Regions from separate parts of the Corallincola holothuriorum genome, predicted to be linked through region 3. Evidence: predicted binding sites of a transcription regulator. Region 3 holds the regulator's gene; each other region holds the start of a gene.
The links. The regulator sigma-54, encoded in region 3, starts transcription at its own class of promoters, with help from an activator protein. The targets are predictions, from matches to a motif close to GTTGGCACGNNNNTNGNNT.
Positions count from the first base shown of each region.

Region 1 (3,286 bases), on a different contig from region 3:
CTAGTTTGTCACCATCAAAAAGCGCTGTCGAAAAAAAAGCCCACTTTTCAGTGGGCTTTTGTGAGGATGGTCAACTTACTTACACGCTGTAGTACATGTCGAATTCTACAGGGTGAGTCGTTGAGTTCAGCAACTCAACTTCGTCTTGCTTCAACGCGATGTATGCGTCAATGCTGTCATCACTCATTACGCCGCCAGCAGTCAAGAACTCACGGTCAGCATCGAGTGCCGCCAGAGCTTCTTCCAGTGAAGCTGCAACAGTTGGGATGGCCAACGCTTCTTCTTTTGGCAGGTCGTATAGATCTTTGTCCATTGCTTCGCCTGGATCGATCTGGTTCTTAATTCCGTCTAGGCCAGCCATCAACATCGCTGTGAATGACAGGTAAGGGTTACCAGTTGGATCAGGGAAACGAACTTCGATGCGACGTGCTTTCGGGCTCGGTACCACAGGGATACGGATAGAAGCAGAACGGTTACGTGCAGAGTATGCCAGCATAACAGGAGCTTCGAAGCCTGGAACCAAACGCTTATAAGAGTTAGTTGAAGCGTTCGCGAATGCGTTGATCGCGCGAGCGTGCTTAATGATACCACCGATGTACCACAGCGCTTCTTGCGACAGACCGCCGTACTTGTCACCAGCAAAGATGTTTTCTCCGCCTTTGCTCAAAGACTGGTGAACGTGCATGCCTGAACCGTTGTCACCAACGATTGGCTTAGGCATGAAGGTCGCAGTCTTACCATACAGGTGCGCCACGTTGTGTACGACATACTTGTAGATCTGAACTTCATCAGCTTTTTCAACCAAGCTGTTGAACTTACATGCGATTTCGTTCTGACCAGCGGTAGCAACTTCATGGTGGTGAGCTTCAACAACCAAGCCCATATCTTCCATCACGATACACATTGCTGAGCGGATGTTGTGACCTGAATCTACAGGAGGTACAGGGAAGTAACCGCCTTTTACGCCTGGGCGGTGACCCAGGTTGCCGTCTGCATATTCTTTACCGCTGTTCCACTTAGATTCTTCTGAATCTAACTTATAGAAGCTACCGCTCATGTCGGTGTGGAAGCGAACATCATCAAACATGAAGAACTCTGGCTCAGGACCGATGAACACATCGTCGGCAATGCCAGTTGACTTCAGGTATTCAACACCACGTTTGGCAACAGAGCGTGGATCACGGTCGTAGCCAGCCAATGTATCTGGTTCTAAGATGTCGCAACGGACGATTAACGTAGACTCTTCTGAGAATGGGTCTAATACCGCAGTTGATACGTCAGGCATCAGTACCATGTCTGATTCGTTAATGCCTTTCCAGCCAGAGATCGATGAGCCATCGAACATCTTGCCCTCTTCGAAGAACTCTTCGTCGATTTGGCTTACTGGGATACTCACGTGCTGCTCTTTACCTTTTGTGTCGGTAAAACGCAGATCAATGAATCTTACTTCTTCTGATTTAATCAGTTCGAGAACATTTGCGACTGACATCCTAGTTCATCCTCCGGTGTCAATGTTTAGATATATTGAAGCTTGCGCTTCAAAAGCGAAATTCGTGCCACTATATTATGTGGCTGTTTTAAAACAATTAATTTACTTTTCTGGGATCTAAAGGTGATAGATCTTGCACTGTAATTGTGCATCACTGCACCACTGTGATGCATAGTGCCAATCTGGTGCTATATCCCATAACGTAAAGAGGGGTATACAGATATCACACTTTTGGTTAGTGAGAAATCTAACTTCTTTCAAGTTGATTGCCGTTTATAAAAATAAATATCAAAGGTGATTTTTAACCCTTTGTTTATAAAGGAAATATTGATTATAGATGCAAAATATCCATTTTTGACTATCTTTTGCACGATTAAAAAATGGGATTTAAGTCACGTCGCCTATACAATAGGCGCCCTTTGTAAAGACCACCCTTATTAGATGGAAGGCCTCAGGTGATCGAGAAGCTACGTAATATCGCCATTATTGCCCACGTAGACCATGGTAAAACTACCTTGGTTGATAAGCTGTTAGCGCAGTCGGGTACCCTTAACGAACGTGCCAATCATGGTGAGCGTGTGATGGACTCCAACGAGTTGGAGCAGGAGCGTGGGATCACGATCCTGGCTAAGAACACCGCCATCCATTGGAACGACTATCATATTAATATCATCGATACTCCTGGACACGCTGACTTCGGTGGTGAGGTTGAGCGCGTATTGTCAATGGCAGATTCTGTACTGCTATTGGTTGATGCTGTTGATGGCCCCATGCCGCAAACCCGCTTTGTAACGCAAAAAGCGTTTGCTCAGGGACTCAAGCCCATTGTCGTTGTTAACAAAATTGACCGCCCAGGTGCTCGTCCTGACTGGGTTATCGATCAGGTATTTGACCTGTTTGATAACTTAGGTGCCACTGATGAGCAGCTAGATTTCCCGATTGTCTATGCTTCAGCTCTTAATGGTTTTGCCACGTTAGAAGTGGACGACGCCAGTGATGATATGACGCCGCTGTTTGAAACTATCGTCGAAAAGGTTGCCCCCCCAGAAGCGACTCAGGATGCGCCGTTCCAGATGCAGATTTCACAGCTGGACTATTCTAGCTATGTTGGTGTTATCGGTGTTGGTCGCATAACCAAAGGCCGCGTTAAGACAAATCAACAGGTAACTATCGTTGGTGCTGACGGTAAGCAGCGCAATGGTAAAGTGGGCCAGGTACTGGGCTATCTTGGATTAGAGCGACATGAAGTCGAAGATGCTGCTGCTGGTGACATCATCGCTATCACAGGTCTTGGTGAACTTAAGATCTCTGACACTCTGTGCGATCCGAGTGCGATTGAAGCATTACCACCGCTCAGTGTTGATGAACCAACAGTGACCATGACTTTCCAGGTAAACACCTCTCCGTTTGCTGGCTTGGATGGTAAATATGTCACGTCACGTAACATCCTTGACCGGCTGGAAGAAGAGCTGGTTCATAACGTTGCACTGCGTGTAGAGCAGATGCCGGATCCGGATAAGTTTCGTGTGTCTGGTCGTGGTGAGCTTCACTTGGCGATCCTTATTGAAAACATGCGCCGAGAAGGTTACGAGCTGGCCGTATCGCGTCCAGAAGTTATCTTGCGTGAAGTCGATGGTCAGTTAGAAGAACCGTTTGAAACTATGACGGTTGATGTTGAGGAGCCTCATCAGGGTTCAGTGATGGAGCAACTTGGCTTGCGTAAAGCTGAGATGACCAACATGCAGCCTGATGGTAAGGGGCGCGTGCGTTTGGACTTCATCATCCCTAGTCGCGGCT
Region 1 is NZ_QPID01000003.1:257,121-260,406, forward strand. Features, by position in the region: gene glnA (glutamate--ammonia ligase) at 80-1,489, opposite strand; gene typA (translational GTPase TypA) at 1,945-3,286, shown strand, end outside.
Region 1: glnA (glutamate--ammonia ligase) is a predicted target of sigma-54. The motif match lies at 1,543-1,561, and genes of this name have one in related genera.

Region 2 (3,286 bases), on a different contig from region 3:
ACTAGGGTTGCGAGTGAGCGTTCGGGGGAGATGAGATCGCCTTCGGATACTTTCGAGCGGCTCATTCGGCCACTGATAGGCGCGACAATTTTGGTATAACTGAGATTGAGTTTGGCGGCTTTTAATGCCGCTTTGGCCCGTGAAACTTCCGCCTCGGTATCTAGCTTGTAGCCGGTCAGTTCATCCATCTCTTTGGCACTGATGACGCCAGCAGCGAAGATCTCCGTACCGCGGTTATAATTGCTGAAGGCAACCTTTTTTGCCGCAACGGCTTGCTGTAACCGAGCTTCTGCTTGAGCAACTTCGGTGGCGTAAGTGTCTGGGTCAATTTCAAACAGCAGATCACCTTTGGCGACATCGGCGCCTTCTTGAAACACTCTTCGTAGCAGTAGCCCAGAGACACGGGCGTTGATGGTGGTGTCTTCATTGGCTTGGGTACGACCAACAAACTCACTGTTAGGTGTAATGGATTCAATACCCGCTGCAACCACGATGACACTGGGTTTCGGTGGGGGAGGAGGGGCTTGTTTATTGTCGCATCCCGTAGCTAGCAAGAGTCCGACTATACAAAGTGTCCAGTGCAATGTTCCGTGTACTTTGTTCATATTGAATCTCAAATTACGTCTAAATTTCATTACCCAAGTGATAATGGTGAGGTCTATTTCGGAAATGTTGTTTAACATCCCATCATGATGATTCTAGCCATGAGCGGATGCTGCAAGACGGTGGCTAACTTTATGAATCAGCGCATTTTTTCTGGCTTTAAGGATAGACGATATTCTCTATGAAAAACCATGAATTTGATAAATTCATTAATGAATCAAGTCGCTTATCGAGCTTCCACTAGATTTAGACTGTGCTCGTTAGAAAATCGGCGTGTTGTCTGATGTGAACTGATGCTGCGATGTCACGCTAGCCGTGTTGATAGCGTTGCTGCCAATTGTTCACTCGACTTTGCAGCGGCGCTTTGATAGGAATGCCTGAATCCAACGTTTGATTTAAGTTCAGAATATCGCCGGTGCGTTGGTAGTCAGCCATCCCCGCGCTATTTGCCCAGTAATAGATCCCCCAATTGTGCAGATCCCAGGCAGAGTCATAAGGGTTGTGCTCATAATCGACGTAGAATAGCTGGTTGTCGGCGCAGACAAAATTGGCAGGAAAGTAGTCCAGATTCAGGCCTGCGTGTTGGGCAATTTTTGAGATCTGATAGAGCTGTGGCAACACTGTTTCGACATTGCCATCTGCAATAAGGTCGTTTGCTAATACGCCTTCAATGTATGACTTGACCAAAAATCCACGCTGTTCATCGTGACTGAGTAACTTAGGTACGGGTATGCCCAGGCGGTCTAGGGTGTGATAGGCATTCAGTTCAACCGTGACTTTGTTCTGATTGCCAAAATCATAATAGGGACACGGTTCGTCATGCATCATTTTGACGACGTATTTGCAGCCGTTATTGGTGGCCAAATAGGAATAGGCTGACTTGCCGCGGCCGAGAAAAGCGGTGAGTGTCAGTAGCCCTTGCTCGGTTTCCAATGTTGTACCTAGCTGTTGCCCTGCTGTTTGCATAACTGCTTCCATTACATCGTCACTGATAGTGCGATTCTAAGTTGTTGCATCTATTTGACTTTGCTTGAGGTCAATGGAAAGCCGCCCCGTTTTACTCCTCTGATTAAGCAGAGAGCTCGATCACCTTTTTTGTCATCGAACAAAGCGAACAGTGTTTTCACAGTGAGTTAGTCAAATCGACAACACAGTGGTCAAACTCATTATTTACTGTTGTTCAATATGTATCCAGTTATATAATTTATTTCATAAATACAGATGGTTATGTTTTTGGCATGCGCGTTGCTAATTAACTATCCGAGATAGTTAGACTTACTAAGGGATAGTTGTATGAAGAAGACCTGCTTGCTACTTGCGTTGGCATTGCCACTGACATTAACTGGATGTGTTATCGCTGTTGGCGGCGATGGCGACCGCACCAGCTGGAGTTCTGACTGGGAAGATCGGGAGCGAATCAACCGCGAAAAACTGGAAAAAATGGAAGTCGGCGCGGCGATGGATCAGGTGCGAATGACCATGGGTACCGCTGATTTTGATGAGAAGCTGGTGAAGGGCGATGACAACTATCGCTTGTTGTATTACCGCACACAGCGCCAGCAAAAAGATGGTATCACCAGCAAAGATGAGTGCACACCGTTAGTCTTTAAAAATGGCCAGTTGATCGGTTGGGGTGATAGCGCGGTAGCGCAGATCTAACGGAGCGATCAGGGTGGCACTCTATAGGGCGCAGCTGCGCCCTATTACTTTGTGATGACAATAGTTAGCGAGTCGTCTGACTCAGTTCATCCAGCTGTTTGGCGTTAAGAAAACCTTCTGCCGCTCCTTTCTCGCCAATCTTCCAAGACGCAAAGCGCACCGCTTGTTGCAGTGCCTGATAGGGATTGCCTAGGCTCAGCCAGCCATGTACAAACGCTGAAAATAGCGCATCACCGGCACCGACAGTATTGATGATTGGCCGGGTCGTGATGGCGGGTGTATGGTAGAACTGACTGTCTTCAGCCACAAACATCAACGCACCTTCGCGGCCACGCCCCATGACAATAATTTGGTTGTGGTAGCGTTGATAGAGCTCACCAATAAAGGCCTCTGGCTCGCGGCCGTGCAAGCCTTCGTCGCTAAGGAAAAGGATATCGGCGGCTGCCATAAAATCTCGATTGTAGTCGTCATCAGGATCCGCCAGCACATGGACATCGGTGGCGATGGGCTTACCACTGGCTTTCACCTCTGCGAGCAGGGCGCGGTTGTAGTTGATGTTACACATCACAGCTAACTGGCATCGGCGCAGCTTTTCATCGAATAGCTGGCGATCAAACTCAGTCTCTTGGATCTGCTTTAGATCCACATGGATTTGGCGTTGGCCGTCGGGGGCATACAGGATCACCGATGCTGGGGTTTGCGCCAGTGTGCGACATACACCGTGGTGGCTAATGCCTAACTGTTTTAGCTCTGTCTCGACGATGGGGGCATTGACGTCGTTGCCAATCATCGAAACCATTTCCACTGGGTGCCCCAGTGTATGTAACGCTTTGGCAACGTTATATCCCACTCCTGAGACCGTCGTATTAATGCGGTCGAAGGCATAAGTGACCGGAAAGTAGTTCAGGGGGAAACCATCGATAGCCAGTGTGGTCTCAATATTGATTAAGCCAGAGACCATGATTTCAGTTGCCATAAACGTGTCCTTACGAAGTTGTCGACCAGTTATAGTCATTGGGTTCAC
Region 2 is NZ_QPID01000003.1:64,958-68,243, forward strand. Features, by position in the region: gene DU002_RS05870 (efflux RND transporter periplasmic adaptor subunit) at 1-605, opposite strand, end outside; gene DU002_RS05875 (BUD32 family EKC/KEOPS complex subunit) at 913-1,569, opposite strand; gene DU002_RS05880 (DUF3192 domain-containing protein) at 1,897-2,262, shown strand; gene DU002_RS05885 (carbohydrate kinase family protein) at 2,327-3,238, opposite strand.
Region 2: DU002_RS05880 (DUF3192 domain-containing protein) is a predicted target of sigma-54. The motif match lies at 1,836-1,854, and genes of this name have one in related genera.

Region 3 (3,286 bases):
TTAAAAATAGATTCACCTTCAGCTTAGTCGGCTTATTGCTGACCACATCGGCTTCCCTAAGCGCCGTTGAAAGTGACTTTAATAAAGAAGTCCGCGTGGATGCAAAACGCCAAAGTATCGATATTCAAAAAGGCATTATTTCCTTCTTTGACGACGTCACGGTAAATCAAGGCACATTACAGATCTTTGCCGACACTTTGCAGGTTGAGCAATCCGCGGGCGCAGGAAAAGAGGTGCTCATCGCAGTCGGTAAACCAGCGAAGTTCAGTCAGGTCTTGGAAAGTGGTCAAAAAATGCATGCCGAAGCTGCAGAGATCCGTTACCGATTAGCAGATAACACTATCCAATTAACTGGTGCAGCGGTACTGACGCAGCAAGACAGCGTCGTGAAAGGCGAAACTATTCATTACGATATCGCCAAACAAAAAATGGTCGCAGAAAGTGGCACAGATAAAGATGATCGCGTGACAACCATTTTTCTCCCCGAACAGCTGCAACAACAGCTCGGCGAAAGTAAGGAATAAACCATGGCGACATTGAAAGCCAGTCAATTAGCCAAGAGCTACAAAGATAGACAGGTAGTTAAGAATGTCTCTTTAGCGCTGAATGATGGCCAAATAGTTGGCTTATTGGGACCGAATGGGGCCGGTAAAACAACCACCTTCTATATGGTGGTTGGACTGGTACCCAACGATAAAGGGCGCATCACGATTGACGATGAAGATGTGACCCTTTCACCCATGCATATCAGAGCGCGCAAGGGGATCGGTTACCTGCCACAGGAGTCCTCCATCTTTCGTAAACTCAGTGTCGCTGACAACATCATGGCAGTACTGCAAACCCGTCCAGAGTTAAGCCGGTTACAGCGCACGGAAACCTTGGAACATCTGCTAGAAGAGTTTAGCATCACTCACATAAGAGATAGCTTAGGTATGTCACTGTCAGGTGGTGAACGCCGTCGAGTAGAGATAGCCAGAGCGCTGGCTGTGGAACCTAGGTTCGTGCTGCTGGATGAGCCTTTCGCTGGCGTAGACCCTATCTCAGTCACAGATATAAAAAAGATTATTCAACACCTAAGAGACCGTGGTCTCGGTGTATTGATCACTGATCATAACGTGCGAGAAACACTCGATGTGTGCGAATATGCTTATATCGTTAGCCACGGAGAGTTAATCGCCGAAGGAAAACCGGAACAAGTGTTAGCCGACCAAAAGGTACGAGACGTATATCTCGGGGAACAATTCCGGCTATAGTGTAAGTAACCAGCGTTGATACATCGGGCTCTTTTGAGTGCCGATTAACGATGACAGCAACAGCATTATTTTAAATGTCACGGAAGTAGATGAAACCGTCATTACAGTTACGTTTAGGTCAGCAACTCACCATGACGCCGCAATTGCAGCAAGCAATCCGGCTATTGCAATTGTCGACGCTCGACCTTCAGCAAGAGATCCAAGAAGCGCTGGATAATAATCCGCTACTCGAGCAAAACGAAGCGGAAGAAACCAGTGAGCAAGTTAATGGTGAAAGCCATACCGCGACTGACAAGCTGGAACAAACCACGGCTAATGCTGAAAATAATCAGTCGGAAGAGCGCGAAGATGCAGCCATGGAAACATCTGAGGCGCTCAACCAACAACAAATCAATGAAGAACTGCCTACCGATACAACCTGGGATGACCACCTTTCAGCAGCGCCCGTTTCAGGTTCCTCGTTCAGTGATGACGCCGACTTTACCTATCAAGGCGAAACCACAGAGTCGTTGCAAGATCATCTGGAATGGCAGATGCAATTAACCCCGTTCACAGATGTCGACAGAGCCATTGCGACATCGATAATCGATGGGATTGATGAATCGGGTTACCTGACGGTCACCGCCGACGATATTCTTGCTTCTTTAGGGCAGGAAGATATCGAACTTGATGAAATAGAAGCGGTCATTAAGCGAGTACAACTGTTCGACCCTATTGGCGTAGGTGCCCGCACATTGCAGGAGTGCCTGCTGGTACAACTCAATCAGTTTGCCAAAGAGACACCTTGGCTAAAAGAGTGCCGCCAGGTTATTGGTCAGTATATTGACCTGCTAGCCAGCCGGGATTATCGCCAATTGATGCGCAAGACCAAACTGAAAGAAGACCAGCTACGTGAAGTTCTGCGGGTGATCCAGTCGTTGAATCCGCGCCCCGGCAGCGCAGTGATCAGCGGTGATGAGCAATATGTAATCCCCGATGTGTCGGTAATGAAAAAAGCTGGACGTTGGGTGGTTGAGCTAAACCCTGACTCGGTACCCAAGCTGAAAGTAAATCAGCAATACGCAGCGATGAGCCGGACGGTAAAGAACACTACTGACAGTCAATATATACGCTCTCATCTGCAGGAAGCGAAGTGGTTCATCAAAAGTCTGGAAAGTCGTAACGACACCCTACTCAAGGTCGCCAACTGTATCGTACAGTTCCAACGCGACTTCTTTGAGTACGGCGATGAAGCGATGAAGCCAATGGTACTCAATGATATTGCCTTAGCGGTTGATATGCACGAGTCCACCATCTCTCGGGTAACCACACAAAAATATATGCATACCCCGCGGGGTATTTTCGAACTCAAGTATTTCTTCTCCAGTCATGTCAGTACTGAAAGTGGCGGAGAATGTTCTTCAACGGCAATTAGAGCGTTAATCAAGAAACTTGTGGCGGCAGAAATCCCTAATAAGCCTTTGTCAGATAGCAAGATTGCTGACCTACTGGCAGATCAGGGAATTCAGATAGCGCGGAGAACCATTGCGAAGTATCGGGAATCCTTGTCTATTCCACCGTCAAATCAGCGAAAAAGCCTGCTATAGCAGGCAATAAAACTAAATAAGGATGAGGTCTATGCAAATCAATCTTACCGGCCATCATGTAGAAGTAACAGACTCTCTGCGAGAGTATGTCGACGGAAAATTTAGTAAATTAGAGCGCCACTTTGACCACATCAACAATGTCCACGTGATCCTCAATGTTGAGAAATTAACCCAAAAAGCCGAAGCCACACTGCACCTAAATGGTGGAGAGATCTTTGCGAATGCAGAGCATCGTGATATGTATGCAGCTATTGACTCGTTGATCGATAAACTCGATCGGCAAGTAATAAAACACAAAGAAAAGCTAAATGCTCACTAGAGATGTCTATGGATATATCATCCATACTTAGCCTGGACTGCACCCGAAGTGCAGTCCATGGTTCAAGTAAGAAACGAATATTAGAAATGGCCAGTGAATTGGCAGCCAAACACTTGCCAGAACATGGC
Region 3 is NZ_QPID01000005.1:69,784-73,069, reverse strand. Features, by position in the region: gene lptA (lipopolysaccharide transport periplasmic protein LptA) at 1-524, shown strand, start outside; gene lptC (LPS export ABC transporter periplasmic protein LptC) at 1-4, shown strand, start outside; gene lptB (LPS export ABC transporter ATP-binding protein) at 528-1,253, shown strand; gene DU002_RS09455 (RNA polymerase factor sigma-54) at 1,343-2,839, shown strand; gene hpf (ribosome hibernation promoting factor) at 2,871-3,158, shown strand; gene ptsN (PTS IIA-like nitrogen regulatory protein PtsN) at 3,167-3,286, shown strand, end outside.